Regions from separate parts of the Streptomyces sp. NPDC005803 genome, predicted to be linked through region 3. Evidence: riboswitches for the same ligand, from Rfam matches in the RefSeq annotation. Region 3 holds a riboswitch; each other region holds the start of a gene.

What was found. Region 3 has a riboswitch for cyclic di-AMP ahead of ABZ454_RS15455 (M23 family metallopeptidase). Riboswitches for the same ligand answer to the same signal wherever they lie in the genome.
Positions count from the first base shown of each region.
Region 1: it holds a riboswitch for cyclic di-AMP, as region 3 does, so the genes downstream of both, ABZ454_RS32100 (M23 family metallopeptidase) here and ABZ454_RS15455 (M23 family metallopeptidase) in region 3, are expected to answer to the same signal.
Region 2: it holds a riboswitch for cyclic di-AMP, as region 3 does, so the genes downstream of both, ABZ454_RS05545 (transglycosylase family protein) here and ABZ454_RS15455 (M23 family metallopeptidase) in region 3, are expected to answer to the same signal.

Region 1 is NZ_JBEXXO010000029.1:69,822-80,227, reverse strand. It holds gene ABZ454_RS32110 (PrsW family glutamic-type intramembrane protease) at 1-1,201, shown strand, start outside; gene ABZ454_RS32105 (aldo/keto reductase) at 1,215-2,159, opposite strand; gene ABZ454_RS32100 (M23 family metallopeptidase) at 2,422-3,576, opposite strand; cyclic di-AMP (ydaO/yuaA leader) riboswitch at 3,588-3,741, opposite strand; gene ABZ454_RS32095 (PP2C family protein-serine/threonine phosphatase) at 4,012-5,178, opposite strand; tRNA gene ABZ454_RS32090 (tRNA-Met) at 5,390-5,463, opposite strand; gene ABZ454_RS32085 (hypothetical protein) at 5,955-6,335, shown strand; gene ABZ454_RS32080 (SHOCT domain-containing protein) at 6,517-6,927, shown strand; gene ABZ454_RS32075 (penicillin-binding transpeptidase domain-containing protein) at 7,035-8,450, opposite strand; tRNA gene ABZ454_RS32070 (tRNA-Lys) at 8,769-8,842, opposite strand; gene ABZ454_RS32065 (amino acid permease) at 8,934-10,406, opposite strand, start outside.
Region 2 is NZ_JBEXXO010000003.1:37,691-48,096, forward strand. It holds gene eno (phosphopyruvate hydratase) at 1-235, opposite strand, end outside; gene ABZ454_RS05545 (transglycosylase family protein) at 521-1,258, opposite strand; cyclic di-AMP (ydaO/yuaA leader) riboswitch at 1,263-1,434, opposite strand; gene ABZ454_RS05550 (transglycosylase family protein) at 1,736-2,677, opposite strand; gene ABZ454_RS05555 (cytochrome P450) at 2,783-4,117, opposite strand; gene ABZ454_RS05560 (nucleoside triphosphate pyrophosphohydrolase) at 4,168-5,142, opposite strand; gene ABZ454_RS05565 (SurA N-terminal domain-containing protein) at 5,175-5,831, opposite strand; gene ABZ454_RS05570 (hypothetical protein) at 6,045-6,485, opposite strand; gene ABZ454_RS05575 (GtrA family protein) at 6,658-7,059, opposite strand; gene ABZ454_RS05580 (glycosyltransferase family 2 protein) at 7,056-8,024, opposite strand; gene ABZ454_RS05585 (teichoic acid biosynthesis protein C) at 8,151-9,353, shown strand; gene ABZ454_RS05590 (hypothetical protein) at 9,638-9,937, opposite strand; gene ABZ454_RS05595 (hypothetical protein) at 10,065-10,406, opposite strand, start outside.
Region 3 is NZ_JBEXXO010000009.1:170,184-180,589, forward strand. It holds gene ABZ454_RS15430 (nucleotide pyrophosphatase/phosphodiesterase family protein) at 1-912, opposite strand, end outside; gene ABZ454_RS15435 (DUF5998 family protein) at 912-1,505, opposite strand; gene ABZ454_RS15440 (GNAT family N-acetyltransferase) at 1,588-4,512, opposite strand; gene ABZ454_RS15445 (HPr family phosphocarrier protein) at 4,686-4,967, shown strand; gene ABZ454_RS15450 (GntR family transcriptional regulator) at 5,187-5,894, opposite strand; gene ABZ454_RS15455 (M23 family metallopeptidase) at 6,115-6,918, opposite strand; cyclic di-AMP (ydaO/yuaA leader) riboswitch at 6,932-7,099, opposite strand; gene ABZ454_RS15460 (pitrilysin family protein) at 7,311-8,693, opposite strand; gene ABZ454_RS15465 (pitrilysin family protein) at 8,720-10,090, opposite strand; gene ABZ454_RS15470 (DNA topoisomerase IV subunit A) at 10,338-10,406, shown strand, end outside.

The DNA.
Region 1 (10,406 bases), on a different contig from region 3:
CGGCGCGGACACCCTCGGTGCGACGGTCATCGCGCCGGTCGTGGAGGAGAGCGCCAAGGCGGCGGCCGTCTTCCTGCTCTTCCTGTTCCGGCGACGGGACTTCGACGGGATCGTCGACGGTGTGGTCGTCGCGGGCTTCACCGCGACGGGTTTCGCCTTCACCGAGAACATCCTCTACCTGGGCAACGCCTTCGGCGAGGACCAGCAGACGGGGTCGGGTTTCGCCGCCGTGACCGCGGCGACGTTCTTCGTGCGCGCGGTGATGTCGCCGTTCGCCCATCCGCTCTTCACGGTGCTGACCGGCATCGGCTTCGGGATCGCCGCGAGCAGTGCGCGCCGTCAGCGGGTCCGGCGCATCGCGTCTCCGCTCCTGGGCCTGCTCCTCGCCATGGGCATGCACGCCCTGTGGAACGGGTCGTCCTCGTTCGGCCCGTACGGCTTCTACGTCGTGTACGGGGCCTTCATGGTCCCGGCCTTCGGGCTGGTGACCTGGCTGGCGATCTGGGCCCGTCTGCGCGAACTGCGCACCCTCGGCGTCGAGCTTCCGGTGTACGCCGAGGCCGGCTGGCTGTCCCCCGCCGAACCCGCCGCCCTGTCTTCGATGCGGGCCCGGGGCATGGCCAGGGACGTCGCGCGCCAACGCGCGGGGGCGGCGGCGGCCGGCGCCCCGTACGGCAGGCCCCAGGACCACGCCTCCCGCCCGGCGCATGCCTTCCACCCCGCTCACGCCCGCATACCCGCCACATCGCTGAAAGAAGTGCGGACCCGGGGCAGGGCGGCGGCCCGTACGGTCGCCGAGTACGAGTCGTTCGCGACCTCGCTGGCCTTTCTGCGCCGCCAGGCCCGCCGCGGCACGGCGGGCCCGGACTTCGCCGAACGCGAGCGGGAGTTGCTGCACCACCTGTGGCAGCGCAGGGAGACCGCCGGCCCCGCCCTGGCGTACGCGGCGCACGCCACGGGCCGTCTGCGCCCCCGGTACGTGCCCGCGATGCGCCGGCCGTACCAGGACCAGGCCCACGGGACGTACCGGCCCCACGGCGGCCACGCCCCCTACCCGCACCCCGGGAACCCGTACGCCGGGCAGCCCTACAGCGCACCGCCGTACAACCCGGCTCCGCACCACCCCGGGCCGTACAGCCCCACGCCGTACGACTCCGCGTACGACCGGCCCCACCTGCCGCACACCGACCCACCGCGGTAAGGGCGGCGGAGGGTCAGGCGGAGGCCTCGGTGAGCTCGGCCAGCTCCTGGTCCGTGAGCTGCAGACCGGCGACGGCGACCAGCGCGGGAAGCTGCTCGACCGTACGGGCCGAGGCGATCGGTGCGGCGACGGTCGGCCGGGCGGCCAGCCACGCCAGCGCCACGGTCGCGATCTCCGCATCCCGCTCCCGCGCCACCTTGTCGAGCGCGGCGAGCACCTTCCGCCCCCGCTCCGACTCCAGGTGCGTGCCCGCACTGCCCGCGCGGGCACTGTCCACGGCCGTACCCGGACGGTACTTGCCGGTGAGGAACCCGGAGGCGAGGGCGAAGTAGGGGACGGCCGCGAGCCCGGCTTCGGCGGCGGTGTCCTGGAGCTCACCCTCGTACGTGTCACGGGAGACGAGGTTGTAGTGCGGCTGCAGGGCCACGTACCGGGCGAGACCCTCGCGCTCGGAGAAGTCCAGCGAGGCGCGCAGCCGCTGCGGGCTGATGTTGGACGCGGCGATCTCGCGGACCTTTCCGTCCTTCACCAGCTGGTCGAGGGCGGTGATGATCTCCTCGACCGGGACCGTCTCGTCGTCGAAGTGCGTGTAGTAGAGATCGATGTGGTCGGTACCGAGCCGGCGCAGCGACTCCTCGGCGGCGGCCTTGACGGTGGTGGCGGAGAGCCCCTTGTGCGCGGGGTGGGCGCCGACCTTGGTGGCCACGACGATGTCGGACCGGTTGCCGCGTGCGGCGAGCCACTTGCCGATGAGCGTCTCCGACTCGCCGCCCTCGTTGCCGGGGACCCAGTGCGAGTAGGAGTCGGCGGTGTCGACGAAGTTGCCGCCTGCCGCCGCGTACGCGTCGAGGACGGCGAAGGACTGCGCCTCGTCGGCGGTCCAGCCGAAGACGTTGCCCCCGAGCGCGAGCGGGAAGACCTGGAGGCCGGAGGAGCCGAGCTTTCGGAGAGAAGTCATAAAGGGAACAACCGATTCCGCCGGTTCCGCTATTCCATGCCTTGTACACCTGATTCCGCGACCACGACGTCGGCCGATCTCGTCGACCGTGGACCGTGCCCTGCCGGTCCTTCGGGCAGGCAGACGGGCAGATGGGCAGACGAGGAGCCAGGGCGTCTGGGCGACGGATCGGCGGCCGGACCGGCAGCCCTGACGTCGGGGGTGAGCGTCAGGGCTGCCGGGGTTGCGTGGGCCGGAGAACGAAGCGGCGTGCGGGGCGGTCTCAGACCGTCAGGCCCCGGGCGCGCAGCCAGGTCATCGGGTCGACGCCGGTGCCGTCCGCGGTGTGGACCTCCAGGTGGAGGTGCGGACCGGTCACGTTGCCGGTCGCGCCGACGCGTCCGATGGTGTCACCCGTCGTGACCTTCTGGCCGACGCTGACGTCGATCGAGGACTGGTGGCAGAACCACACCTCCGTGCCGTCCTCCAGCTCCAGGACCGTGCGGTAGCCGTAAGAGCCGGAGTATCCGGCCGACTTGACCGTGCCGGTGTGGACGGCCTTGATCGGGGTACCGGTAGGCGCGGCGAAGTCGAGGCCCGTGTGGAAGCCGGAGGACCACATCGATCCGGCCTCACCGAAGGTCGAGGTGATCGTGTACGAGGAGGTGGGAATGGCGTAGCTGGCGGCGAGCTTGGCGAGGCGCAGGGCCTCCGCCTTCTTCTTCGCCTCTTCCGCGGCCTTCTTCTTCTCCGCGGCGATCTTCGCCTCGGCGGCGTCCTGCTGCTTCTTCGCCTCGGCGGCGGCCTTCTCCGCAGCGGCCTTCTCGGCGGCCGCCTTGACCTCGGCGTCGGCGGCGTCCTGCTGCTGCTCGGCCTGCTGGAGGATGCGGGCGCGCAGCGCCTCACCCGCGTCGGTGGTGCCCTGCTCGGCCTCGGCGGTGGTGATGCCGGCGCTCGTCAGCGGGGCGGAAGCGGTCGCGGCCTCGTCCGCCTCGGACCCGCTCGAGAAGAGTGCGCCGACGCCCGGAAGGGACTTGGCGTCGGGGAGATTGTCCGCGATGGAATCGGGAAGAGAGATGGAGACCGGCGGCTTGCTCTGGGCGGTGGCCATGCCACCCGCACCGACGGCCGCGATGACGCCGACGCCGAGGACGGTGGAGCTGCGGGCCAGACCATTGCGCTGCTTGGCGACGCGGTGCTTGCCGCGGACGGGGCGGACGGACTCCTCGGTGGGATTCCATTCCTCCCAGGTCCGGTCGGGCCCGGCCGCATCGGCGCGGAAGTCGTTTCCGAAGTCGCTGCCCCGATCGGTCCCGTAGTCGGTCGCGTAGTCGGCCCCGCACTCCGTGAGAGCGGTGGCGGGCCGGGTCGCGAAGTCATCGCCGTACTCGGACCCGAACCGTGAGGGAGCTTCGGGGGCAGGCTTGTTGGACGCCACGGGGGCGCACTCCTTTCCTTCCTTCTCGCCTACCGGGTTAGCTGACGGGTTCGGAGCAGGAAGGTCTCCTACGGGTACCTCTGCCTCGTCACAGGACAGAGTTGCCCGATTCACCCCATGTAGGTGGTTCCCCGGTTCCCTTGCGGAATTCGGCGCTCGCGCACGGTGCCGCCACTGACGGCGGCTGGGACAACCGCGCTGCGTTATCGAACGTTAATAGACACCAGGGTCCGAATCCAAGCTGTTCCCACTGATCGTTCACGTCTTTGGCCTGGACTTTACGGGACACAACCGGGTGGAATCGGACGAGTTGATCGCCCCTCAGGCGTCACCCGTTTTCTGACGTTGTGTCAAATGTTATGCGGAGCGGTGTCCTTCGGTCACGGACGGTGGCATCGTGGACAACCGCTCCCACCCCGCCGGTCACCGCGGGGCTCAGGCCGGGCCGCCGCCGCCCAAGCCCACGATCTTCACGGTCCTGCGCCGGACGGGCTGGCCCTCGGCGGGCCGCGCGACCGCGAGCAGCGCCATGTCGTCCGTCGACTCGCCGCCCGTGTGCAGCCGCACGTCGTCGGTCAGCGCGGACAGCAGCTCCTCGGGCCCCGGGAAGATCCGCCCCCGCAGCCGCTCGGCGGGGTCGTAGAAGACGCCTTCGGCGTTACGGGCTTCGGAGAGGCCGTCCGTATAAAGGAGGAGCGTCGCGCCGGCCGGCAGGTCCCACTCGTCCGCCCGGTCCGGCCACACCCCCAGGTCCATCCCCAGCGGGAGCGCGGGCACCGACGGGCCGAGCACCTCCAGTGCCCCGTCCGTGTGCAGCAGCAGCGGCTCGGGGTGACCGCGGTTGACGATCCGCACCCGGTCCGCACCCGGCGGGATCTCCACGAGCACGGCGGTGATGAAGCCCTCGACCGCGTCGAGGCCGCCGCGCCGGCTCGACTCCCGCGCCAGCGCACGCTCCAGCCGCCCCGCCACCCCCTCCAGCGTCTCCTCGTCCTCGGCCACCTCCCGGAAGGCACCGATGATCACCGCGACCGCCTCCACGGCGTCCAGCCCCTTGCCGCGCACGTCCCCGACCACCAGCCGCACCCCCTGCGGGGTGTCCGTCACCGAGAACAGGTCGCCGCCGACGAACTCGTCCGCCTGCGCCGCCTCGTACCTCGCGGCCACGCTCAGCCCGCCGATCCGGTCGGACGGCGTCGGCAGCACCGCCCGCATGGCCGTCTCCGCGATGACGCGGGCCGAGGCCAGCTGCTCGTTGCCGCGCCGCACGACCCCGTTGATCACGACGGCGAGGACGGAGACGGTGAGGACCGTGAGCAGTTCGATGGAGGGCACGACCTGGAAGAGGGTGCCGCTGTAGAGCCGGAGCGCGGCGACCGCCAGCAGCGCCGCGACACCGGTACGGACCGTGCTGGCCAGTGAGAAGAACGGCGCGGCGATCAGCGGAGCCGCCGCGAACAACGGGACGGCCGTGAAGGAGGGCGGGCTGGCGGCATCGAACAGCACGCCCCCGGCGATCATCAGCGCAGGCAGCGCCCGGACGAACCGGCGGGTCCGCACACCCCCGGCACGCCTCCGCCGCCGCTCCTCCCGCTTCCCCACCTTTTGTTCTCCTACCCCGTGCATCCACGGCCGCGGACGGTACCGCGCACCACCCTCCAGGCTTCCCGCAACGGGGTCGCGGGGCGACTCGTCATCGGCCAATGGGGGGACGTACGCGGCATGCGGCTCACGCCGGGCGACCCGGCGGGCCGACGGCGCACACACGACTCAGGCCCGGCACGCTGCATGCGTGCCGGGCCTGAACCTTCAGTAGCGGGGACAGGATTTGAACCTGCGACCTCTGGGTTATGAGCCCAGCGAGCTACCGAGCTGCTCCACCCCGCGTCGGTGAACACAACTCTACGGCATGTTCGACGCACTCATGACCACCCGGCGCGCACGCCCACGCGACCGGCACCCGCAGCGGCCCGCCGACCGGCCCCGCGTCCCGCGCCACCCGCACCCGGAGCGGCCCGCCGACCGGCCCCGCGTCCGCGCACCTGTCCAGGTCAGTCCGGTGCCCGCCCTCCGCGTCCACCACCCCTCAACCGCCGCTGACCGGCCGGGGATCGGCGTCAGCGGGCCCGAACAAACCGACACAGCAGCCCCGTTGGGGCCCAGAGACATCACCGCCTCCTCGGGCGATCTCCCCCGAGCCCTCAAAGTGGCGAAAACGAGAAGGTGTTGCAAGGAACACGTGTTCTGCCGCAAGGTAACTGCTGCATCCCCCGGATCGGCGGGCTGCCCGGGCGAGCCGGTCCCGGAGCGCGCATGTCGCCGCGCCCCGCGAGCCGCTCCCGGTCTCTCATCGCAGCCTGTCTGGAGGGCCCTCGACGATGACCGCACCGCTCACCCCCGCCCCTGCCCCCGCCCCGGCCACCCCGGCCACCCCGCCCTCCCCCGTACGCGGCGCCGTCATCAGCGGTCTCATCGGCGGCCTGATGGGCGCGGTGATGAGTGCGGCGGTGAACTACGTGGCCATCGGTCTGCCGGACAGCGAATCGGTCAACGCGGCCAACCACGCGGTATCGGGCCTGATCAGCGGGTTCATCGCGGGCTTCATAGGCATCCTGGCGCACAGCCGCAAGACCTCGCAGGCCGCACGCGCGGCCCAGGCGGCGACCACGCCCGCTTCCACGGTCCCGCGGCCGGCCGACCCCGAGCCCACGGAGCGCTCCGCCGACGCGGCCGCCGCCACCCCCGTACCGGAGAAGTAGCCACCTCACTCCACGCCGCACCGGTCCGCACCCCGCGCGCCCGCCCGTTCCCCTCCCCCCCCCCCGGCGGAACAAGGGAAACTCCAACGGGCGCATGCAGGAATGCGGTGATATGACTTATTTCAGATTCAGTCATATCGACGCAGACCCAGTCATTCGACGCGGCGCCAGGAGTGGACCGATGGACGACTATCCCCTGCTCAACCTGTTCTGGACCATGCTCTGGTTCTTCCTCTGGGTCATGTGGCTCTTCCTGCTGTTCCGGGTCATCACGGACATCTTCCGCAGTGACGACCTCAACGGCTGGGCCAAGGCGGGCTGGCTGATCCTGGCCCTGGTACTGCCGTACCTCGGCGTCCTCGTCTACGTGATCGCGCGCGGCAGAACCATGGGCCAGCGCGACATCAAGGACGCGAAGGAACGTGACGCGGCCTTCAAGGCGTACGTGAGGGACGCCGCGGGCACGTCCGACGCGCACGGCGCGGCGAAGACCGGCCACGTGGAGGACCTGTCGAAACTCGCCGACCTCAGGGACAAGGGCGCGATCACGGAAGACGAGTACCTGCGGGCGAAGACGAAGCTCCTCGTCTGACCACCCGCACCCACGGCGCCGGCGCCCTCCCGCCCACGGCGGGCACCGGCGCCGCCGTCGTAGGGACATGCGGAAGCCGGCCGGCACACCGGCGAGCGGTCACCGAGTCACGCGGTGGCCCGGCCCATCAGCTCCGCGACCCGGACCGCCGGCGCCGAACCGGCCGGTTCCCCGGCCCCGCCGTCCGCATCGGTGATCCGCACCGCGCACGCGATCAGCCCTCCCTCGCCCGTCCGGGCGTACGACACGAACCACGCGGTCGCCCCGTCCCCGTACGACGGACTGGGCGTGACCCGACCGGACGTTCCGCCGATCACCGCGCCCGTACCGCCTCCGGCGCGCGCCCCGGCAGCGGATGTCTCCAGTGCCGACCGGAGCTGCTCCGCCGTCCCGCGCCGCATGATCCGCTTCGCACGCCTGGCGGCATCCTCCGCCGGCTTGACCACGCTGCCGTCGGCCCGCACCACCTTCGCGACCATCTGGGGGTCGACGCGCTCCCCGCCGTTGGCGACAGCGGCCACGACCCGGGCCATCTGCACCGGTGTGGCGGTGACGCCCCCCAGACCGGCCCCCGCGAACGCCACGTCGGCCCCGTTCACACCGCTTCGGGGGTACACGCTCGCCTCGAGCCGGACAGGGGTGCGCAGTTCTTCCCCGTTGAAGCCGAACGCCTCCGCCATGGCGGCCACCGCCGGCTGCCCCATCTCCACGGCCATGGCGGCGAAGACGTTGTGGCACCCGTGACGCAAGGCGTTCCGGATGGACGCGTTCCGGCAGTGCGCCGGATCGTCCGAGAACTCCGAAGCGCTTCCCGGCGCCGTGTAGGGGGCGGGACTGCGCGTGCTGTCGTCCACCGACGCGTACAGGCCCCGCTCCAGCGCGGCGGCCGCCACCACGACGCCGAACGTCCCCTCCGGCGCCAGCGCCTCACGCAGCGCCCGGTTCAGCATCGGCTTGTCCGGGTCCCGCATCAGCCGCTTCCACGCCTCGGTGTCCGCCGTCGTATTGCCGCTGAACCGCCCCGGGTCGTACGACGGTGTGCTCGCCACGGCCAGCAGCTGCCCGGTTCCGGCGTCCAGCGCGACGGCGGCGCCCTTGTGGCCCCTCAGCCCTTCCATCGCGGCCCGCTGGACGGAGGGGTCGATGGTGGTCGTCACGTCGCCCGACGTCCGGCCGCCGCCGGAGACTCCCGCGGTCAGCTCGTCGCCGTACACGCCTTCCAGGCCGGCGGCTCCGAAGGCCGTCGACCGGTATCCGGTGACGGGGGCGTACAACTCCCCGTCGGTGTAGGTGCGCCGGTACGGGACCTTCGCGTTCCCGGACGGCTCGGAACCCGTGACCGCCCTGCCGCCGACGAGGATGCGGCCCAGTCCCGGGGTGGCTGGGCGCTCGGGCGAGGGCTTGCCGTCCGCGGGTCCGTCCGGAGCGGCGGACCCGTCCCCGTTCGCGCATCCCCAGACCGGAGCGAGGAGCGCCACGAGAAGGGCGGCGCGGACAACGAGACGTCTGTTCGTCGAAGGCATGAAGATCACCTTATGAAGCGGCGCCGCCCGACCGGCCTGGAATGCCGAAAGAGCGGCCGTCCTGGTACCAGGAGCACGCGGACACGGCGGCCGCGCAACGGGCCGCGTCCGTGGGCGGTTCGGGCGGCAGCCCCGCGGGGTCCCGAGAGCGCGCCGGGGGTGGGATCGGCGGGGGACACGGCCAGGAACACCGCGAAGGTGCCGTTGTCCGACGGGAAGACCCCGCCGCCGGCCGGGAACGACGCAGCGCCTCGACCGGACGAAGCCGGTCGAGGCGCTGAGCAGCAGGTCGGGGAGGTCACCCCGCCCCGCCGGAGGTAGGCCGTGTGGGACTCGAACCCACAACCAACGGATTAAAAGTCCGCTGCTCTGACCAATTGAGCTAACGGCCCTCGGCGAATCACCCCCGAGCATAGCCCGCCGTAGCCCGGCCGCCGATCGGGTATCGGTTGCCGGGCCCCGTCGCCGTGGAACCGGCCCCGTTCAGCGAGGCGTTTTACGGGCGAGCGTGCGTGGGTGATCCGGGTTGAGGAACCAGTGGCGGGCCGAGGCGAACCACCAGGTGGCGGCGAAGCCCAGGACCACCAGGACCGCGACCGGGGCGTAGTTGAAGGTCTCCCAGGTGACGGGCGAGACCTGGGGCAGCATGAACAGCACGGTGATGACCACGACCCACACCACCGCGACGATCCCGATGGGACGGGACCAGCGGCCCAGGTGCCAGGGGCCGGGGCGGAAGTCGTCGCCGCGCAGGAGGCGGAGCAGGGTCGGGATGACGTACGCGATGTAGAGGCCGATCACCGCGATGGAGGTGACGGCCGCGTACGCGGTGACGTTGATCAGGTACGGGAGGCCCAGGACCAGCGCGCCGGCGGCGGCCAGCCAGACCGCCGCCACGGGGGTGCGGGTGCGGGGGCTGACCGTGTGCCAGACCCGGGAGAACGGCAGGGCGCCGTCCCGGGAGAAGGCGTAGATCATCCGGCTGTTGGCGGTCACGGACGCCATGCCGCAGAAGAGCTGGGCGCCGATCACCACGAGGAGCAGGAGCTTGCCGGCGGTGGCGCCCAGGGCGTCGAGGAGGATCTGGGCGGGCGGGGCGCCGGTCGGGGAGGCCAGGGCCCCGTCGTACGACTGGATGGCGAAGGTGAAGCCGAGGAGGAGGACGAAACCGGCGATCCAGGAGGTCCAGATCGACTGGACGATGCCGCGCGGGCCGGCGGTCGCGGCGTCGTGGGTCTCCTCGGTCATGTGGGCGGAGGCGTCGTAGCCGGTGAAGGTGTACTGCGCCATCAGCAGCCCGATCATCACCACGTAGAACCCGCTGCCCCAGCCGGTGTTGTTCACGAACTCGGTGAAGACGAACGACGCCGACTGATGCGAGTCGGGTACGAAGGTCAGGGCGCCGACGATGACCGCCACCCCCAGCACGTGCCACCAGACGCTGACGCTGTTGAGGATCGCGACGATCCGCACGCCGAAGGTGTTCAGCAGGCCGTGCAGCAGCAGGATCGCGGCGAAGAGCAGGATCGTGCGGCCGGGGGTGACCTCGAAGTCGAACTGGAGGTTCAGATAGGCGCCCAGGAACGACGCCGCCCCGAAGTCGATCCCGGCGGTCACGGCGACCTGGCCCAGCACGTTGAACCAGCCGGTGAACCACGCCCACGCGGCGGCCGAGCGGGGCGGGGCCAGCCGGTGGGCCCAGAAGTACAGGCCCGCCGACGTCGGGTACGCCGAACAGATCTCGGCCATCGCCAGGCCGACGAACAGCGTCATCAGCCCGACGCCGACCCAGCCCCAGGTGATCAGGACCGGGCCGCCGGTGTTCATGCCGAACAGGTAGAGCGTCAGGCAGCCGGAGAGCACCGAGATGATCGTGAAGGAGACCGCGTAGTTGGAGAAGGCGGACATCCGGCGGGCGAGGACCTGTGTGTAGCCGAGCTCGGCCAGCCTCGCCTC
Region 2 (10,406 bases), on a different contig from region 3:
GCTCCGGGCCGATCTGCTCGATCACGGCGAGGACGGCCTTCTCGACGCCCTTGCCGTGGTAGCGGTTGGGGTCTCCGTCGCGAAGCTCAATGGCCTCGAACGCGCCGGTGGAGGCGCCGGACGGCACAGCAGCACGGCCCGTGCTGCCGTCGTCGAGGCCGACCTCGACCTCGACCGTGGGGTTTCCGCGGGAGTCGAGGATTTCCCTGGCTACGACGACGTCGATGGACGGCACGAGGCATCTCCTTCTGGAATGTGACACTGGTGGTGCAGGGTCGCTTTGGCCTTGCGACAAGAGCCTAACCGGCTGGGCCCTCTCAGTCGGCCGACCGCCCGTCCCCTGGGACGAAAAAGGACCCAAGGGCAGGCATAGCAGGGCATAGGACCAGAAATTTACTGGCCGGTAACTACAACAGTTGAACGAGCGACGCGGAAACCGGCCGACCCCGGCCCGGCGCACACGGGGGAGGGTGCGCACGGGGCCGGGGCGGCCGGAGTGATCAGCGAGGAGAGATCGCCACTACTTCGTCAGGTGGAGCTGCTGACCCGGGTAGATGAGGTCGGCGTCCGTGACGATGTCCTTGTTCAGCTTGAACAGCTGCTCCCAGCCGCCCTCGACCTTGTGGTCGGCGGCGATCTTGCTCAGGGAGTCGCCGGTGACGACCTTGTACTCGCCATCACCCTTCTCGACCTTCTTGCCGGTCGGGGTGGTGACGGTCTTCGACTCGGCCTTGGGGGCGGTCGAACGGTCCGAGCGGTTGGTGGAGGGGGCCTCGGCGCGCTCGGCCTTCTTCGGCTCGGCCTTCTGGACCGGGGCCGACTGCTTCTTGGGGGTCTCGGTCTTGGCGGCGGAGCCGGTGCCGACACCGGGGTCGACACCGTCGTTGCTCAGGTTGCCGGCGCCGGCGCAGGACCAGGCGCCCGGTCCCTGCATGTCGAGGAGCTTCTCGGCGGTGGCGATCTGCTGGGCCTTGGTGGCCAGGTCGGCACGGGCCGCGTACTGGGTGCCGCCGGCGGCGGCCCAGCTGGACTGCGAGAACTGCAGACCGCCGTAGTAGCCGTTGCCGGTGTTGATGGACCAGTTGCCGCCGGACTCGCACTGGGCGACGGCGTCCCACGTGGCCACGGAGGCGGCGGAGGCGCCGGTCGCGCCCATCAGGGGCACGGCGATGGCGGCACCGGCGACACCGGCGAGCGTGGCGAGACGGACGGCCTTGGACGGGCGACGGTGCTTGTTGCCCTTGCTGTTGAGCAGCATCGAGACTTCTCCTCACCGACGCCTACGAGGTGAGCTGTCGGGTTCGGGCCAAGTGAGTTGCCCGGTCGCACGTCCTTGCGTGCGACTTCACCCCAAGCCGGTCCTGATGCGTCTCCCGACGATCGGGCCCGGCGCTTACCTGGGTCCCCCGCTCCTGCCTACGGCGCTTTACGCGTCTGTTCCCTTCGACCGACGGCAGGATTCGGCGTGACGGTCGATGGGGCCCGCGGTGCGAGCGGTTCCGACCGTAAACACACTCCACCCCCAGAACCAAAGATAGACATACCGGATAAACGGCCCTTACGCGCATCCGAATAACCGCTGTTTGCGCAGGTCGGGGCGGATGTGACGGGGCCTCCGGAACAAGATGCGCCAGTTCACGCAAAGAGACCCATGTCTCACTGAGTCAAAAGTGGGACATAGGCCTCTTAACTACCCCAGTTTCGGGGGCGTTTTCAGCTGATGATCAGACCGCGCTCATTCGGCCTTCACGCCGAGATCGAGGCTCTGGCCAGGCAGGATGAGGTCCGGATCGGAGCCGACCTCCGCCTTGTTGGCCTCGTACAGCGCCGTCCAGCCGCCGGACAGCTTCTGTGCGTCAGCAATCGCCCAGAGATTGTCGCCGGCCCGGACGGTGTACGTACCGTCAGCAGCCGCGGCGCCAGGGTCGCGTGCGTCACCGTCACCCCGCGAGGCATGCCGCCCCGCGTCCCGGTCACCACCGAGACCGGCCGACCGGCTCTCCTCGGGGGCGGGCGCGCCCCGGTGCTTGCCGGCCTTCTCCTGCGCCCCCGCGTCCTCCTGGGACCCGGAGGCCTCACCCGAGGGCGTGGCGGACGGCGTGGCCGGCGACGACGCGGACGCGTCCGGCTCGGCCGTCTTGCCCTTCGCGTCGCCCGCGGGCTTCGTCGTCTTCGAGGTCGCGCCGTCCGACGGGGCGGCGTGCTCGGAGGGGTCGGCGGGGGATGCGCTCGCGGACGTGTCCGCACTCCCGGCGGGGTCCGCGGACGGAGCGCTGCCCGGGTCCACACCCGGCAGGCCGGTGTCCACGGCGAGGCCCGAGACGACCGCGCAACTGGGCCACGCCTTCGATCCCCGGTCCGCCAGGACCTTCTCCGCCACGGCGATCTGCTGCGAGCGGCTGGCGAGGTCCGCGCGCTCGGCGTACGAGTCGCCGCCGTAGGACTTCCAGAGGTCCTGCGAGAACTGCAGGCCCCCGTAGTAACCGTTGCCGAGGTCGGCGCTCCACATGCCGCCGCTCTCGCACTCGGCCACCCGGTCCCAGGTCGAGGCGTCGGCGGCGTGCGCACCCGCCGCGCCGAGCAGCGGGATGGCGATGGCCGAGCCGGTCACGCCTGCGGCGACGATGATCGCGGGTGCCTGCCGAGGGCGACGGTGTCTGCCGTTCGCGGAGCCCATGGGAATGCCTTCCGTGTGACTGACGAGTGACTGGTGAGTCGAACGGTGAACCTAGCGGGACTCGAACGTGTGTCACAAGTCGATGCAGCAGAGATCACGTGAAAGTCACAGAGTTGACAGAGTGTCACCTTCACCGAGCGCCGGTCCCGGGCTGAACTCCACCGGCAAGGTGCGCAGCCCCCGCATGATGAGCCCGCCCCGCCAGCGCAAATCGGCAGCTTCCCCCGCAAGTCGCAGGTCCGGAAGGCGTCTGAGGAGCGTGGCGAGGGCTGCCTGCCCCTCCAGCCGGGCGAGCGGTGCTCCCAGGCAGTAGTGGATGCCGTGCCCGTAGCCGAGGTGCTGATTGTCACGCCGCGCAAGGTCCAGCGTGTCCGGTCCGTCGAAGCGCGCGGGGTCCCGGTCGGCGGCCGCCAGCACCACGAGCACGGGATCCCCCTCGCCGACCTCCTGCCCACCGATGGTCAGCGCCTCGGTGGCATACCGCCAGGTCGCGAGTTCCACGGGCCCGTCGTACCGCAGCAGTTCCTCGACGCCGGTGGCCAGCAGCTCCGTCTCCCCCGCGGCCAGCGAGCGCTGGAGCCGCTCGCGCTGCTCCGGGTGGCCCAGCAGGGTGTGGAGGCCGTTACCGATCAAGTTGACGGTCGTCTCGAAGCCGGCGAACAGGAGGATGAAGGCCATCGCCGCGGCCTCGTTCTCCGTCAGGTGCTCGCCGTGGTCGCTCGCCCGGATCAGCCCTGAGATCAGGTCGTCCCCCGGGTCCTCCCGTTTGCGGTGGATCAGTTCGAGGAGGTAGCCCCGCATCTTCTTCACGGAGCGGGCCACCCCGCCGCGCGGGCCCCCGCCGTGGCGGATCATCATGCCCGCCCAGTCGCGGAAGTCGTCCTGGTCCTCGCGGGGGACCCCGAGCAGGTCGCAGATCGCGTAGATGGGGAGCGGGAAGGCGAACTCGTGGATGAGGTCCGCCTCCCCCTTCCCGGCGAACCCGTCGATGAGCCGGTCGGTCAGCTCCTGCACCCGCGGCTCGAACTCCGCGATGCGCCGCGGGGTGAACGCCTTGGACACGAGCCGGCGCAGCCGGGTGTGGTCGGGCGGGTCGATGTTGAGCAGATGCGTCATCAGCTCCGCCTTGCGCTCGCCCGGAATGCCCGTCTTCCCCTTGGCGTGCGCGGACCCGGCGTGGTGTGCCGGGTTCTTGGACAGCCGGGCGTCGGCGAGCGCCTCCCTGGCGTCCGCGTACCGGGTCACGAGCCAGGCCTCGACCCCGCTCGGCAGCGTGGTGCGGTGCACGGGGCTGTGCTCGCGCAGCCATGCGTAGGCCGGGTACGGGTCGGTGGCGAACTCCCACGTGAAGAGTTCGGGCGCGGGCGGAGCGGTGGGTGCCGCGTGGGCGGGGCAGCCGGCAGGGGCTTCGGCGGGGCGGCCGGCGGGGTGGTCGTTCACCCCCCCGACGTTATCCGCAGCCCTCCGGCGCCTCCTGTGGCCGTCCGCCCTCAGCCGAGCCCCTCCGCCGCCCTGATCGCGTCCCGGTAGGCGCGGCCCGCGGCGCGCAGGGCGGCCTCCGGGTCGGTGCCGTCCTCCTGGGCGCGCACGGCCAGGGCGAGGAGGCGGTAGCCGATGTCGTCGCCCCCGTTCCCGCTCTCGGGGAGTGCTACGTCGAGGCCGGCGGTACGGACCCGGCTCGCCAGTTTCGCTGCGAGGGCCAGACCGGGCTGGCCGAGCGGCACGCCGTCGGTGACGGATGCGCGCTGCTTCTCGATGGCCTTGGTGCGCAGCCAGTGCGCGTGGACGTCCTCGGGCGTCTCGGCGGTCTCGTCGCCGAAGACGTGCGGGTGGCGGTGGATCAGCTTCTCGACGAGCGTGGCCGCGACATCGTCCACGGAGAACGGCTCCTCGTCGGCATCCTCGGCGATGCGCGCGTGGAGGACGACCTGGAGCAGTACGTCCCCGAGCTCCTCGCGCAGTTCCTCGCGGGTGCCGTCCTCGATCGCCTCGACGAGTTCGTACGCCTCCTCGATGGCGTACTTGGCGAGGCCCTCGTGGGTCTTCTGCGAGGTCCACGGGCATTCGACGCGGATGCGGTCCATGACCTGGACCAGATCGAGGAGCCGGGCGCCCGGCAGGTCGTACGAACCGGGCAGGAGTTCCAGGTTCGGCATCCGTACCCGGCCCGAGCCGGCCAGCCGGGCGAGCCCGTCCGTCAGGGGCTGGTTGCCTTCGCCGCCGGTGAGGACGACGACGGTCCGGCCGCCGGCGCACGCGTCGACGAGTTCCTGTGCCTCGGGCACGCCGAGCGTGACGGTGATGCCCGCTTCGCGCAGGTACGGCAGCTGAGGCTGGTCCGGTTCCCCGCAGTGCACCCGGTCGGCGGCGTGCAGCGTCTGCCAGGCGGGCCAGGACAGCAGGCCGGGGGCCACGCGGTGGCTGGCGGTGAGCAGGACGATGCGGCCGGGGTCTTCAGCGTTCACCCTGCGAATCTACCCCGGCCGCCCAACCGTCCTCAGGCCCCGGCCTCCGCGGCCGACTGGGCCGGCTCGGTGACCTGGGTGATCCAGGGGGCCTTGTACTCACCGAGCTGGATCTGCTGGTTGTTCCAGGCGCCGAAGCGCGGGTTGACGTCGACCTCGAGCGCCTTGGACGCCTTCGTCAGCGCGTCGCCGAGGATCTTCGTGCCGGCCGGGGTCGTCGGGTCGGCGCCGAGCGCCTGGCCGAGCTTGGTCAGCTGGACCTGCTCGCGCAGGAAGGCGTCGATCTGGTCCGGGGCGATCCAGCGCTCCTGGAGCACCGCGGCGCGCAGCCCGTCCTCCCCCTTGTACTGGGCGACGGCCGACTGCCGCATCTGCTGGATCTCGGCGCGGGTGACGGTCACCCCGGCGTCCGCCGACGCCTTGTCGAGGACCCGGTCCAGGATCAGGCCGTGCAGCTTGGCGCGGACGAGCTGGCCGGACTGGCCGGTCATCTGGGCGGACTGCTCGGAGGCGTCCTGTGCCTGGCGTACGTCCGCCACCTGGCCCTGCACGGTGGCCACCGTGATCCGGTCCCCGCCCACGACGGCCGCGGCGCCGGGGTGGGCCTGGCTGCCGCAGGCGGTGAGGAGCGGCGCTGCGGTGAGCAGTGCGGCGGAGACGATGAGCGCGGTGCGACGGCGGCGGTGCAAAGGAGCCTCCCGAGGAGATTGTGCGGCGGTGCACAAAGCCTTGCGGTGATCGATGGTAGGCAGTGGAGCTGGTCCGGGCCACTGATTCGACCAACGATTCGGGAGGAGTTGGGGATGTGGGCGTCCGGCGGCGTGGCCGCGCCGGCGTGTGGGGGCGGTTTCGGCGGGCGGCGGGGGTGTGCGGGGCGGGGCCCGTCGTGGCCCTTCCTGCCGCTACGCCGTCGCCGTCGGTATGAGTGCCGCGATGGCGTCCAGGTCCCTGCCCGCGGCGAGCCGGGGGAAGAAGATGCGCAGCGCGCTCCCGGTGGGCTCGTGGAGGAGGACGAAGGAATGCTTCACGAGCCCGTGCTTGACCTCGGACCGCTTGACCTCGGGGATCCGGAACGTCGCCACGTGCCGGTCCGGCTTGGCGAACGCCGGGTTGGCCTGGAACAGGAACAGGCGGGTGCCGCTGGCCGCGAGGTACATCGGCTGCGGGGTCGCCGCGGCGATGATCGTTCCACCGCTCAGGACCGCCGCGGCGAGTCCCACCGCTATGTTCTTCTTGACGGAGACCTGGCTGAGATTGACCAGCGACGTCGCCTGGACCTGCTCACCGGGCTCCAGCATCTCTGCGACGGCGGCCAGCAGCGCACGATGTCTTCTCGCGTTCACGACGCACCTTTCGAGTGGTTCGGGCAAGGGCGGGGCGGCGCGTCGGACGTGACGGGCCGCTGCGGGAGCGACGGCCCCGCCCAGTGATGCGCGGCGGGAGGGCTTTGCCCAGCTCAGCGCATGTGACCGGGTTACTTTGCCATACGGGGGACCCGGCTCCGTACCGCCCGGCTCAGCCGACCCGCTCGACCGGTTTCGGCGGGGCGTCCGGTCGCAGCATGATCGTGCGCGAGACGACGAAGGTGATGGGGATGGCGGCGGCTGCCGCGACCAGCGGGGCGTACCGGCTGCTGAATCCGGCCAGGTCGACCAGCAGGTAGACGCCGCCGGTGGTGATGACGAAGTTGGCCGCGTTGGTGAGGGGGAAGAGCAGGAACTTCCGCCAGGTGGGCCGGGTGCGGTAGGTGAAGTAGGAGTTGAGGAAGAACGACCCGGTCATGCTGAGCGCGAAGGCCAGCACATGAGCCGCTATGTACGGCAGCCGGTGCAGCAGGACGAGGTAGCAGCCGTAGTACGTGCCGGTGTTCACCGCGCCCACGAGGGCGAACCGGGCCATCTGTGCCTTGACCGTCATCGGCGTACGAACTCCAGGGTTTCCTGCTCCTGGGCGGGCCGGCGGGTGCGGGTGTTGGTGGCCTTCACCAGGAAGTGCGGGCGGCGCTTCACCTCGTAGTAGATCCGGCCGACGTACTCGCCAACCACTCCGACCATCACCATCTGGACTCCGGCGAGGGCGGTGAGCACCACGAGGAGGGTGACGTATCCGGGGGTGTCGACGCCCTTCACCAGGGCGACGCCGACGATCCAGGCGGCGTAGACGAAGGCCAGGGACATCAGGAGCATGCCGAGGTAGAGGGCGGCGCGCAGCGGCTTGTTGTTGAAGGAGAGGAGCCCGTCGAGGCCGTAGTTCAGCAGCTTTCCGAAGGTCCAGGCGGAGCGTCCCTGTTCCCGTACGGCGTTCTCGTAGCTGAACGTGGTGGTGGGGAAGCCGACCCAGGCGAAGAGGCCCTTGGAGAAGCGGTTGTACTCGGTGAGTTCGAGCACGGCGTCGGCGGCGCGCCGGGACAGCAGCCGGAAGTCACCGACGCCGTCGACGAGTTCGACGTCGACCAGGCGGTTGATCAGCCAGTAGTAGGCGCGTGCGGTGAGGGTGCGGGTGACGCGGTCGCCCTTGCGGGTGCGGCGGGCGATCACCTGGTCGTAGCCCTGGGCGTGTTCCTGGAGCATGCGGCCGACGAGTTCCGGCGGGTGCTGGAGGTCGGCGTCCATGATGACGACGGCGTCGCCCTCGGCGTGCTGGAGGCCGGCCAGCATGGCGGCTTCCTTGCCGAAGTTGCGGCTGAAGGAGACGTAACGGGCGCGGGGGTCGGCGGCGGCCAGCTCCTGGAGGATCGGCAGCGTCCGGTCCGCGCTCCCGTCGTCCACGTACACGATGTGGAACGCGTGGCCCAGGCGGGTCATCTCGTCCGTCACACGTTCATGGAAGCGTTCGAGGATGTCTTCCTCGTTGAAGCAGGGCACCACCAGCGAGATCAGCACGAATGTACATCAGCCGGTCAACGTGTCGAGGGCGGATGATGCGTGTGGCGTGGGGGCGACGGCTGGGTGAACTGAGCTGGGGAGGCGGGGTTGAGTGCGGTCGGGCCCCCGTCTTGGATGAGCACCATGACCCACGACAGACCCACTCACCCCAGCCGCCGCTCCCTGCTCGCGTGGAGCGGCGTCGGCGCGCTCACCGCTGCTGGCGTGTCCATCGGCACCGGCACGGCCTCCGCCGCCACACACCCCACGCCGGGCTCGGCGTTGCTGGTGCCGTCACCCCGGCTCGACCTGAACAGCGCGTCGGACAACTGGATACGCCAGAAGGCCACCCGTGACACCACGATCATTCAGTCGTTCGGCTACGACAACGCCAACGGCCACATCTACCTGGCCCAGGTGACGCAGGGCGGGCTGAAACTCTCGGGCGAGTCCGCTGCGGTGAGCAGTGTCGACCGCAATCGGCGCGGCGACCTGACCCTCACCAAGTGGGACATGTCCGGCAACACGCTGGGCTACATGTATCTGCGCGGCTTCGGACACGGCATGAGCATCGGTGTCGAACCGTTCGGCGGCAAGGCCTACCTGTGGACGGAGGCCGACGGCCAGGAGGTCGCGGACCCGGTGCACCCGGACGACCCGACCAAGACCACCAGCCGCGGCAGGCGTCTGGCGCGCTTCCCCTTCGTCAACGGCCAGGTGCTCGACTCCGGCTCGGCCGGACTCACCCTGTACGAGCCGGTCGCCGGGGCCACGACGTACACCGCCTCCGTCGACCCGGTCTACGGCCGGCTCGCCATCCGCTTCCGCGACACGGACGGCGTGATGGTCTTCCAGGTCCACGACCTGGATCTGGCCCGCCTCGGCATCTGGAGCCAGCCGCTCGCGAGTGTCCGCGAACCGGACATCACGGCGGTTCCCGGCTGGCCCCTCACCACCTACGGCCGCCCGTTCCTCCAGGGGTACGCCGTCGTCGGCCAGTACCTCTACATGCTGCACGGCAACAGCTACGGTTCCGTCCAGGACATCAACGGCCAGGACACGGTGATCTCCGCGCCCGGCGTCGGCAACACGTTCATCACCTCGGTGAACCTCACCACGGGCGCCCTGGACCCCGCGCCGCCCACGCCGTTCAAGGAGACCGTCAACCCGGCCCACACGGCGGCCGCGTACACGCTGGACTACCGCGAACCGGAGGGCCTCGGCGTGTACGTCCCGGACCCGGCCCAGCCCGGCGTCTTCCGGATCGGCATGGGGTTCGCCTCGGGAGATGCGGGCGCGCGGGTGGCGACGATCTACGGCAAGGCGGGGCTGGTTCAGCCGTCCTGACCTGACTGGGCGGGGCGGGGCGGGGCGGGGCGGGGCGGAAGAGCCAAGCGCCCCCACCGGCGCCCGGACGCGACCGCGGGCCCCCGGAGAGTTCCGGAGGCCCGCGCTCATCCCGCCGCCGGCCTACATGCGTCCCGTTCTCCAGGTCGACGGAGGAGACGTCGTCGACGACAAGCAGACCGGCCAACTGCCCCGGGCGTGAGGTGCACTCTCGGGGACCGCGGTGGTCGTTCTGGTACGAGGCCGGCGCAGACCGGGCAGCCGCTTCGACGCGTGCGCGGATCTCAGCCCTGGAAGATGAGCTGCGGCGGATGCGTGAAGTCAGCCCGGCAGAGGAAGACGTTCATGGAGCCCCAGCGGCCCACGGTGACTTGGGTGGGCGTACTGGCGTCCATGTCCTGCGACGCCGCACGGTCCTCCGCCGGAATCCAGCTGCGGCTGCCGCCGTCCCACTCCTTGCTCGCCACCGTCACCAGAAGGTCCGTCCGGGCCCCGCACGAGCAGAGCACGTCGGCGCGGCCCGTGCCGTGCCAGGAAGCGAATCCGCCGGCCTTCCAGCCGGGTGCGACCGAGAGGCTCAGCATTGACGGCCTCCATCCTGCTCAAGTTCCCAGAGTCCCAGTGGAGCGGCACGAGCCAAACCGACGAAAAACGCCGGGCCGACGCCATCGTGGCGTCAACCCGGCGCACTTCGCTATCCCTGGGGAATGATCACTGCCCCACTACGCGCTCGTACACCTCATCGTATTTCTCAGGAGACATACAGAACATGCCCTCCGAGTTTACGAAATAGGCGCCTTCCTCGAAACACCGGTTGAACAAATTCACCATCTGTTCAACCGTCGAGAACTCAATCTCTGTTGGTTCGCCGATCAGGACGCCCGCAATCACGGCCTCCTTGCCCAGGTTCCAGACAGCTGCGTAGATGTCACCGCCGCCACTTCCCAGGAGCGGCACCCAGTGATCACCGAGTACCGAGTCGCCCGCGTAGGCGCTCCTCATACGAGCAGCCTCCTCAAGGGAGAGCGGGGTATAACCCGGAATCACGTTGAC
Region 3 (10,406 bases):
GACGGCGTAGACATGGCGGGCGCGGCCCTCGCCGCCGAGCTGTGCGACACCCGCGCGCAGCTCCCAGTCCTCGTCGAAGTCGATCCTGGACTGTTCGTCGAACGGTATGTCGATCATTCCGTGATCGGCGGTGATGTACAGCGCCGAGCGCGGCGGGAGCTGCTCGGCCAGGCGGCGGGCCAGCCCGTCGACGTACATCAGCTGACCGCGCCAGGCGTCGGAGTCGATGCCGAAGCGGTGCCCCTTGCCGTCGACCTCGCTGTAGTACGTGTAGACCAGGGACCGGTCGCCGGCGGCCAGCCGCTCGGCGGCCACGTCCATCCGCTCCTCCCCGGTGAGCCGGCCGAGGAACGAGCCGCCGCTGAGCGCGACCTTGGTCAGCGGGGTCTGCTCGAAGGCGGGGGCGGAGACCTGGGCGGTACGCACTCCGGCCGCGTCGGCCAGCTGGAAGACGGTCGGGTACGGCTGCCACACCTTCGGCGGTGTCCACGGCTTCCAGCGGAGCTGGTTCATCAGCGCGCCGGTCTCCGGGTCGCGGACCGTGTAGCCGGGCAGGCCGTGCTCGCCCGGCGGGAGTCCGGTGCCGACCGAGGCGAGGGAGGTCGCGGTGGTGGCGGGGAAACCCGCGGTGACCGGGCGGCCCGTGCCGCCGCGCGAGGTGGGCAGGAGGGAGTGCAGGAACGGCGCCTCGTCCGGGTGCGCCTTGATCTGCTCCCAGCCGAGGCCGTCGATGAGGAAGACGCAGTTGCGGTCGGCGGGGGTGAGCTCGGGGATCGCCGCGGTGAAACCGGGAACGCCCTGCCCCGCGACGAGCGTGGGGAGCAGATCGGCGAGCGAGCCGCTGCCGTACTCCGGCACGGGGGCGGAATCGAGGGGCAGCAGTACCGGGTCCTGCCAGGCCGGCTGGGCCATCAGCGGCCGGCCGCCGCGGTCGCGGTGGCCTCGGAGAGCGCCTGGGCGAACGCGAGGGTCTGGCGCACGGTGTCGGGGCCGTCGCCGGCCTCGCTGACCCGCAGGCTCAGGTCGTCGGCGGTGGAACTGCCGGTGTAACCGTGGTCGGCCTCGCAGTTGGCGTCGCCGCAGGCGGCGGGCTCCAGGTCGATCCGGGAGACGGCGCCCCAGCCGATGGTCAGGACGACCTCGCGGGGCAGCGTGCCCGGGACGTACTTCTCCGGATTGGCCACGACCCGGCTGACCACGACCGAGGAGATGCGGTCGAGCTTCACCGACTCGGTGGAGGTCGTCGCGTACGGCGTCGGGGAGCTGGTGTCGGCGTTCTGCTCGTCGGTGTGGCTGACGATGAAGCGGGTGTCCGTGAGCACCAGCACCGTGACGTGCCTGCGCACCTCGTTGGAGTCGAAGGTCGTCTCCTGGTGCACCAGGTACGAAGCGACCGGCTCACCGCCCACGGCGGCCTCCACCGCCTCGGCCACGAGGGCCGGGTAGTAGCCGCTGCGCTCGATCGCCGCGCGCAGCCCCTGGGTCGTCGTACCGCTCTTAGCCATACGCACCATCCTACGGGGGGCTGATGGCTGCCGGGGACGTGTGGCCCCGCCCCTGCCCGGCAGCGGCGGGAAGAGGCGCGGGTCAGTAGTTGGACAGGCGGCGAGGGCCGAGGTCGGTCCGGGCGGGAGGCGGCGAGAGCCGGACGCTCGCCCCGAGGACGGTCAGCCCGTGGGGGGCGACCACGACCGGTTCCAGGGCGATGGAGACCACCTCGGGGTGGTCGTCGACCAGTCGCGAGACGCGCAGCAGCAGTTCCTCCAGGGCGGCGGTGTCCACGGGCGCCGAGCCGCGCCAGCCGAAGAGGACCGGGGCCGCCCGGATGGACCGGATCAGTTCGGCGGCGTCGCGGTCGGTGGCGGGGACCAGGCGGTGCGCGGTGTCGCCGAGGAGTTCGGAGGGGGCGCCTGCGAGACCGAAGGAGAGGACGGCGCCGGCCGCGGGGTCGATGGTGGCCCGCACGACGGTGTCGACGCCGCGCGGGGCCATGGACTGCACGACGGGCCGGAGTTCGGCCGGCTTGCCGAGCAGGTCGGTCAGTTCGCCGTACGCCCGGCGCAGTGCGGTGGGGCCGTCGAGGTCCAGGCGGACTCCGCCGAGGTCGGCCCGGTGACGCAGATGGGGTGCGGTCGTCTTCAGCGCCACCGGGTAGCCGAGCCGCTCCGCCGCGGCCACGGCCTCCTCCGGGCCGGGGGCCGGCAGCGTGGGCCGGACGGTGATGCCGTAGCGGGCCAGGAGTTCGCGGGCCTCGTCGGGTGCCAGGGGCTTGCCGCGCGGATCGGGGTCCTGGCCGAGCAGGGTGTCGATGAGGGCGGCCGCGGCCGGCTCGTCGATGGTGTCGTCGAGGAAGCCGGGCACCTTGCCGGGTACGGCGGCCTGGCGGCGCCACTGGGCGTACCGCACGGCCTCGGCGAGCGCCCGGACCGCGCGCTCGGCGGCGGGGTAGGCGGGGATCCGGCCGACGGCACGGGGGCCTTCGGGGCCGGGGTCGCCGGTCACCGCGACGCCGGGGCCCGTGCCGGGGGCGGGGACCGGGCCGGGCGCCGCTCCGGCCGGGCGGGGGCCGGACGAGGTCCCGACGGGGCGTGCCGGCACCGCGACGCCCGGCGGCGCCGAGGCCGGACGCTGCTGCGCCACCGTGCTGGTCGCGGCGGCCAGGGCCTCCGCGAGGCCGCCGATCTCGACGTGGACCACGGCCACCGGCTTGGCGGGGCCGTGGGCGGCCGCCGCGTGCAGGGCCGTGGCCAGGACCTCGCCGTCGCCCGACTCCGCCTCGCCGTTCTCCCCGACCCACGGGATGGCCGTCACGACGACCGCGTCGCAGCCCCCGTCGGCCAGCGCCTCGGCCAGCGCGTCCCGGAAGTCCTGCGGGGTGGCGGCCGTGGTGAGGTCGAGGGGCGGCCGCGGGCGCAGCCCCTCCGCCAGACAGGCGTCATAGGTGAGCAGCCCGAGCGACTCCGAGTTGCCGAGAATCGCGACCCGCCCGCCGGCGGGGAGCGGCTGGTCCGCCAGGAGCAGGCCCACATCGACCATCTCCGTCACCGTGTCGACGCGGATCACGCCCGCCTGCCGCATCAGCGCGGAGACCGTCGCGTCCGGGATCCGGCTGACGGGGACCGCGTGGCCGGGCGGGGTGGAGCCGCTGTGCCGGGCGCCCTTCACCACGACCACCGGCTTCACGGCCGCGGTCCGCCGGGCGAGGCGGGTGAACTTGCGGGGGTTGCCGAGGGACTCCAGGTACAGCAGGGCGACGTCGGTGTCCGGGTCCTCGTACCAGTACTGGAGGAAGTCGTTCCCGGAGATGTCGGCCCGGTTGCCGGCCGAGATGAAGGTGGAGAGCCCCGCGCCGCGCCGGTAGAGCCCGGAGAGGAGGGCGATGCCGATCGCGCCGGACTGGGTGAACAGCCCGATGCGCCCGGAGGCGGGGCGTTCGGGCGCGAGGGAGGCGTTGAGCCGGACCGCCTCGGAGTTGTTGATGACGCCGAAGGCGTTCGGGCCGATGATCCGCATGCCGTACGAGCGGGCCTGGCGCACCAGTTCGCGCTGGCGTTCGCGGCCCTCGGCGCCCCACTCGGCATAACCGGCGGACAGGACGACGAGCCCCTGGACGCCGTGCTCCCCGCAGTCCGCGACGGCCTCGGGCACCCGGTCGGCCGGTACGGCGACCACGGCGAGGTCGACCGGTTCGCCGATCTCGCCGAGGGACCGGTGGGCGGGCACGCCGTCGATCGTGTCCTGACCGGCGGCGAACGCACGGTTCACGGCGTAGGCGCGGCCGGTGAAGCCGGCGCCCAGGAGGTTGCGCAGGACCGTGCGGCCGACGCCGCCGGGGGTGCGGCCCGCGCCGATGACGGCGACGGAGCCCGGGGCGAGGAGCCGCTGCACGGAGCGGGCCTCGGCCCGCTGTTCCCGGGCGCGCTGGACGGCGAGGGACTCGGCGGTCGGTTCGAGGTCCAGAGTGAGGTGGACGGAGCCGTCCTCGAAGCTGCGCTGCTGGGTGTACCCGGCGTCCCGGAACACCTTGATCATTTTGTTGTTGGCGGGCAGCACCTCGGCCGCGAAGCGCCGGATGCCGCGCTCGCGGGCGACGGCCGCGATGTGTTCGAGCAGGGCCGAGGCGACGCCGCGGCCCTGATGCGCGTCCTGGACCAGGAAGGCGACCTCGGCCTCGTCGGCGGGTGCGGAGGCCGGCCTGCCCTGCGCGTTGATCCGGTCGTAGCGGACGGTGGCGATGAACTCGCCGCCCACCATGACGGCCAGGCCCACCCGGTCGACGTAGTCGTGATGGGTGAAGCGGTGGACGTCCTTGGCGGAGAGCCGGGGATAGGGAGCGAAGAAGCGGTAGTACTTCGACTCGTCGGAGACCTGCTCGTAGAAGCTGACCAGCCGCTCGGCGTCGTCCGTGGTGATGGGCCGGATGCGTGCGGTGCCGCCGTCGCGGAGCACCACGTCCGCCTCCCAGTGAGCGGGGTAGGTGTGATGCGGACTCTGCTCCGGAGAGGGGTGCATGGGCAAAGCCTACGGCTCGGTCAGCGGTCGCGTGAGGGCTGGGGCCGGGGCAGTCTGAGGGGGGCCGGACGACGGCGGGGCGCGGGTGGAGAGCGGTCCGCGGGTCGGCCGGAGCACCGCGCACTGCATGAGAGACTGGTCTAGACAACCATTGATTCGTGAAGGGCAGAACCATGGCTGAGCGCCGCGTCAACGTCGGTTGGGCCGAGGGCCTGCACGCCCGCCCCGCTTCCATCTTCGTCCGTGCCGCGACGGCTTCCGGCGTCCCCGTCACCATCGCCAAGGCCGACGGCAACCCGGTGAACGCGGCCTCCATGCTCGCGGTGCTCGGCCTGGGTGCGCAGGGCGGCGAGGAGATCGTGCTCGCGTCCGACGCGGACAACGCCGAAGCCGCTCTGGACCGTCTGGCCAAGCTGGTCACCGAGGGGCTCGAGGAGCTTCCGGAGACCGTCTGACCCTTCGGTCACGACCGCTGGAACGCACGCGCGAGAGCCGCGGCACCCTTGACCCGGGGCCGCGGCTCTTTCGTCTGCGCGCACACCTTTACGCACGTGCGCTCACTTCTCCGCATAAAGGGGCCCGGGCAGTCCGGCGACGCGCACGCTCCCCCAGCCAATTCGGGCAGCGGAAAGAAAGCCCCGCGGAATTCTTATTCTTTGTATACGGCGCAATTGTTAATGCCGGCCACTCGGGGTGTTTACGGCATGTTGCGAACTCCTCACCCGGCCGGTGCGGACAGCGGCGGCATCCGGCCGGCCGGGGCGGCGCAGCCGGTGCGCGGCGGTGGCCCGCTCGGCATGGTGGGCGGTCAGGGTTCTCGCCCTCTCCGCGTCGCCCCGCGCCACGGCGTCCACGATCGCCCCGTGCTCGGCCCAGGTGTCGCCCGGACGGGCCGGGTGCTCGACCTCGTACATCCACGCGGTCTTGTGCCGGAGTTGCGTGAGCAGCGCGATCAGGCCGGGACTGCCCGAGGCCTGCGCGAGCGTCTCGTGGAACCACCCGCCCAGGGAGCGCAGATCCTCGCCCTCCCCCCGGCGGGCGCGCTCCTGACCGAGCCTGACCAGGCCGCGCAACACCTTGAGGTGCGCGTCCGTACGGCGGTGGGCGGCACGGGCCGCGCCGAGCGGCTCCAGCAGCATCCGGACCTCCAGGAGGTCGGCCGCCTCCTGCTCGGTGGGCTCGGCGACACACGCTCCGGCGTGTCTGCGGGTGACCACGAACCCCTCGGACTCCAGGGTGCGCAGCGCTTCCCTCACCGGAACGCGGGAAACCCCGTATCGACGTGCGAGCACCTCCTCGGTGAGCCGGCTACCGCGTTCGAAGACGCCCGAGACGATGTCGTCACGGATTGCCGTGCATACCGAATGCGCCGGAATGCGCATGTCCGAACCTCCGCCTTAATCCCCGCAGCGCGCGGCCGATCGACGCCTGTCCTGCGACTCTATTGCAATGCGGTCGCATTTCCGACGGCGGGTGGAAATTCATGAATATCTTTTGGTCGCCGGCCGTTCGCGGACGGCCGGCAAAGACCGGTGCGGTACGCCGACACGGCGAAGGCCCCGGCGTGTCGCCGGGGCCTTCGCCGTGGGGTCTTCGGGGCGGTCAGACGGAGACGCCGTGGGCGCGCAGGTAGGCGACCGGGTCCATGTCGGAGCCGTACGAGGGCGTGGTGCGGGCCTCGAAGTGGAGGTGCGGGCCGGTCGAGTTGCCGGTGGAACCGGAGAGGCCGATCTGCTGGCCGCCGCCGACGCTCTGGCCGACGGACACGCCGATCGAGGAGAGGTGGCCGTACTGGGTGTACGTGCCGTCCGTCATCCGCAGCACGATGTTGTTGCCGTACGCCCCGCCCCAGCCGGCCTCGACGACCGTGCCGGCGCCGACGGCGACGACGGAACTGCCGGACGCGGCGTGGAAGTCGATGCCTGAGTGGCTGCCGGAGGACCAGAGCGAGCCGCTGGACTTGTAGCCGGTGCTCACGTACGAACCGGCGACCGGGAGCTGGAAGGAGCCGAGCCGGGCGCGCTCGGCCGAGCGGGCGGCGCGGGAGGCGCTCTCGCGGGCCTCCTTGGCGCGGGCGGCGGCCTTCGCCTTCGCCTCCGCCTCGGCCTTCTTCTTCGCTTCGGCCTTCTTCGCCGCTTCGGCCTTCTCCTCGGCGACGTCGGCCTGGTGCTGCTGCGCGTCGGCCTGTGCGTCGATCCGGTCGGCGAGGTCGTCCTCGATGGCGATGACCTGGGTGAGGCCGGTGTCGACGACGGAGGGGGTCTCGGTGTCCGCGGCGAGGGCCGGGGAGGCCAGCCCGCCGATGACGCCGGTGGTGGCCAGGGTCGCGATGCCGACGGCCCTCGCGCCGTTGCGCGTCAGACGGCCCGGGGCACGGTGCTTCCCGGTGGCACGGGTGAACGCCATGAAGTGGCTGGTCCTTTCCTTCCTTCTCGCCTACCGGGTTAGCTGACGGGTTCGGAGCAGGAAGGTCTCCTACGGATCCCCCGGCCTCGGACGAGGCACGGGCATCCGATTCACCCCAGGGACTGCGTGGGTCCCCGGCTCCCCAGGCTCGCGCCTGACGGGGACTCGGCGATGGCTGCCCGGTACGTCGCGGATGCGGCATACGAGTGACGGACAGCGGAGACGACGCTAAACGGGGGCACTTCCCCCCACCAAACGGACAGGGCGTTTTGTAGCGCATCCCACAGGGCAGACGGGCAACCTCTCCCGCAAAGCGGGCAAATGGAAAGACCCTGGCGGGGTTCACCCCGCCAGGGTCTTCCCCTTCGCCCCGGTATCAGGCGAAAGGACCGTCAGCCGGTGACGACCGACACCTCACCGATGCCCAGCGCCCTGACGGGCTCCGCGATCTGCGAGGCGTCGCCGACCAGGACCGTGACCAGCCGGTCTTCCGGGAAGGCGCTGACCACGGCCGCGGTCGCCTCGACCGTGCCGGTCTCCGCGAGGCGCGCGTACAACTGCGCCTGGTAGTCGTCCGGGAGGTGCTGCTCCACCTGGTCGGCGAGGGTGCCCGCGACGGAGGCCGCCGTCTCGAACTTCAGCGGGGCGACCCCCACGAGGTTCTGCACGGCCGTCTCCCGCTCGGCGTCCGTCAGCCCTTCGGCCGCCAGCGTGCGCAGGACCTTCCACAGGTCCTCCAGCGCCGGACCGGTGGACTCCGTGTCCACGGAGCCGCTGATGGCGAGCATCGCGGCGCCCGTCGCACCGGAGGCGGAGCCCGGGGCCGAGGAGCGCAGCACCTGGGCGAAGGCCCGCACGCCGTAGGTGTAGCCCTTCTCCTCGCGCAGCACCCGGTCGAGCCGGGAGGTGAGCGTGCCGCCGAGGCAGTAGGTGCCGAGCACCTGGGCCGGCCAGACGCTGTCGTGCCGGTCGGCGCCGATCCGGCCGATCAGCAGCTGCGTCTGCACCGCGCCGGGGCGGTCCACGATCACCACACGGCCCGCGTCGTCGGCGGTGATCGGGGGGACGGGCCGCGGCTGGGCGGTGTTGCCCGACCAGTCGCCGACGGTCTCGGCGAGCAGCGCGTCCAGGTCGATGCCCGTGAGGTCGCCGACCACCACCGCGGTCGCGGTGGACGGGCGGACGTGGGCGTCGTAGAAGGCGCGCACGGCCGCGGAGTCGATCCGGGCCACGGTCTCCTCGGTGCCCTGGCGCGGGCGCGACATGCGGGCCGTGGCCGGGAAGAGCTCCTTGGAGAGCTGCTTCGCGGCGCGCCGGGCCGGGTTGGCCTGCTCGTGCGGGATCTCGTCCAGCCGGTTGCCCACCAGCCGCTCGATCTCGCTGTCGGCGAAGGCCGGCGCCCGCAGCGCCTCGGCCACGAGCCCGAGGGCCTTGGCCAGCCGGGAGGCCGGAACCTCCAGGGAGACCCGGACGCCGGGGTGGTCGGCGTGGGCGTCCAGGGTGGCGCCGCACCGCTCCAGTTCGGCGGCGAACTCCTCGGCGCTCTGCTTGTCGGTGCCCTCGGACAGGGCACGCGACATGATCGTGGCGACCCCGTCCAGACCCTCGGGCTCGGCGTCCAGCGGGGCGTCGAGGAAGATCTCGACGGCGACGACCTGCTGGCCGGGGCGGTGGCAGCGCAGGACCGTGAGGCCGTTGGGCAGGGAGCCGCGCTCGGGCGCGGGGAAGGCCCAGGGCCTGGCCACACCCGGGGCGGGCTGCGGGTGGTACTCCATCGAAACTCCCGTCGCGGCAGCGTCGGTCACTTGTCCGCTCCTTCGTGCGCGTCGGTGTCGGTGGCGGCGTCCGCCTCTTCGGCGGCCTCGGCGGGCTCGACCGGCTCGTAGACCAGCACCGCCCGGTTGTCGGGCCGCAGCTGGGCCCTGGCGGCCGCCTTGACCTCCTCCGCGGTCACGTCGAGCACCCGGTGCACGGCGGTCAGCGCGAGCTGCGGGTCACCGAACAGCACGGCGAACCGGCACAGTTCGTCGGCGCGGCCCGCGACCGTACCGAGGCGGTCCAGCCACTCGCGCTCCAACTGTGCCTGCGCGCGCTCCATTTCCTCGGGGGTGGGGCCCTCCTCGGCGAACCGGGCCAGCTCCTCGTCGACCGCGGTCTCGATCTGCGCGACCTCGACCCCGCCGGACGTCTTGACGTCCAGCCAGCCGAGCGAGGGCGCGCCCGCGAGCCGCAGCAGCCCGAATCCGGCCGCGACGGCCGTCCGGTCGCGGCGGACCAGGCGGTTGTGCAGCCGGGACGACTCGCCGCCGCCCAGCACGGTCAGCGCGAGGTCCGCGGCGTCGCACTCACGCGTGCCGTCGTGCGGCAGCCGGTAGGCGGCCATCAGCGCACGCGCCGGTACCTCCTCACGGACCTCCTCGCGCAGCTGGCCGCCCATGATCTCGGGCAGCGCGCCGTCGCGCGGCGGCTGCTTGCCGTCGTGCGAGGGGATGGTGCCGAAGTACTTCTCGATCCAGGCGAGCGTCTGCTCGGGGTCGATGTCGCCGACGACGGAGAGCACCGCGTTGTTGGGCGCGTAGTACGTGCGGAAGAAGGTCCGCGCGTCTTCGAGTGTCGCGGCGTCCAGGTCGGCCATCGAGCCGATCGGGGTGTGGTGGTACGGGTGGCCCTCCGGGTAGGCGAGCGCCGTCAGCCTCTCGAACGCGGTGCCGTAGGGGACGTTGTCGTACCGCTGGCGGCGCTCGTTCTTGACGACGTCGCGCTGGTTCTCCATGGACTCCTCGTCGAGCGCGGCGAGCAGCGAGCCCATCCGGTCGGCCTCGAGCCACAGGGCCAGCTCCAGCTGGTGCGTCGGCATCGTCTCGAAGTAGTTGGTCCGCTCGAAGCTGGTGGTGCCGTTGAGGGACCCGCCGGCGCCCTGCACCAGTTCGAAGTGACCGTTCCCCTTGACCTGGCCGGAGCCCTGGAACATCAGGTGCTCGAAGAGGTGAGCCAGACCGGTGCGTCCCTTGACCTCGTGGCGCGAACCGACGTCGTACCAGAGGCACACCGCGGCGACCGGGGTCAGATGGTCCTCGGAGAGCACCACGCGCAGGCCGTTGGCCAGACGGTGCTCGGTCGCTGTCAAGCCGCCGGAGCCGGCCTGGGCTGTGGCCGTGTGACCCATGGGCATGTACGTCCCTTCGATCGCGATACTGGATGTGGTGCGAGACCTGCCACTGTAAGCAAGCGCACCGACACCTGGCGAAGTTCCCGTGCCGCGAAAGTTCGCGGGAAAGAGCGTCCTGACCGCTTCGGGACGGGTGGAGAACGCCCTTTGGGACGGGTCGAGGTCCGGGTTGTCAGTGGGGCGGTCCACAATGGTGCGCGTCAGAACCTGAGGTTGCCCGAACAGAATCCGTGAAGGAGTCGCAGCCGCGATGGCCCGCCGCAGCACCAAGACCCCGCCGCCGGTCGACTTCGAGGAGAACATCCTCGACATCGACGTC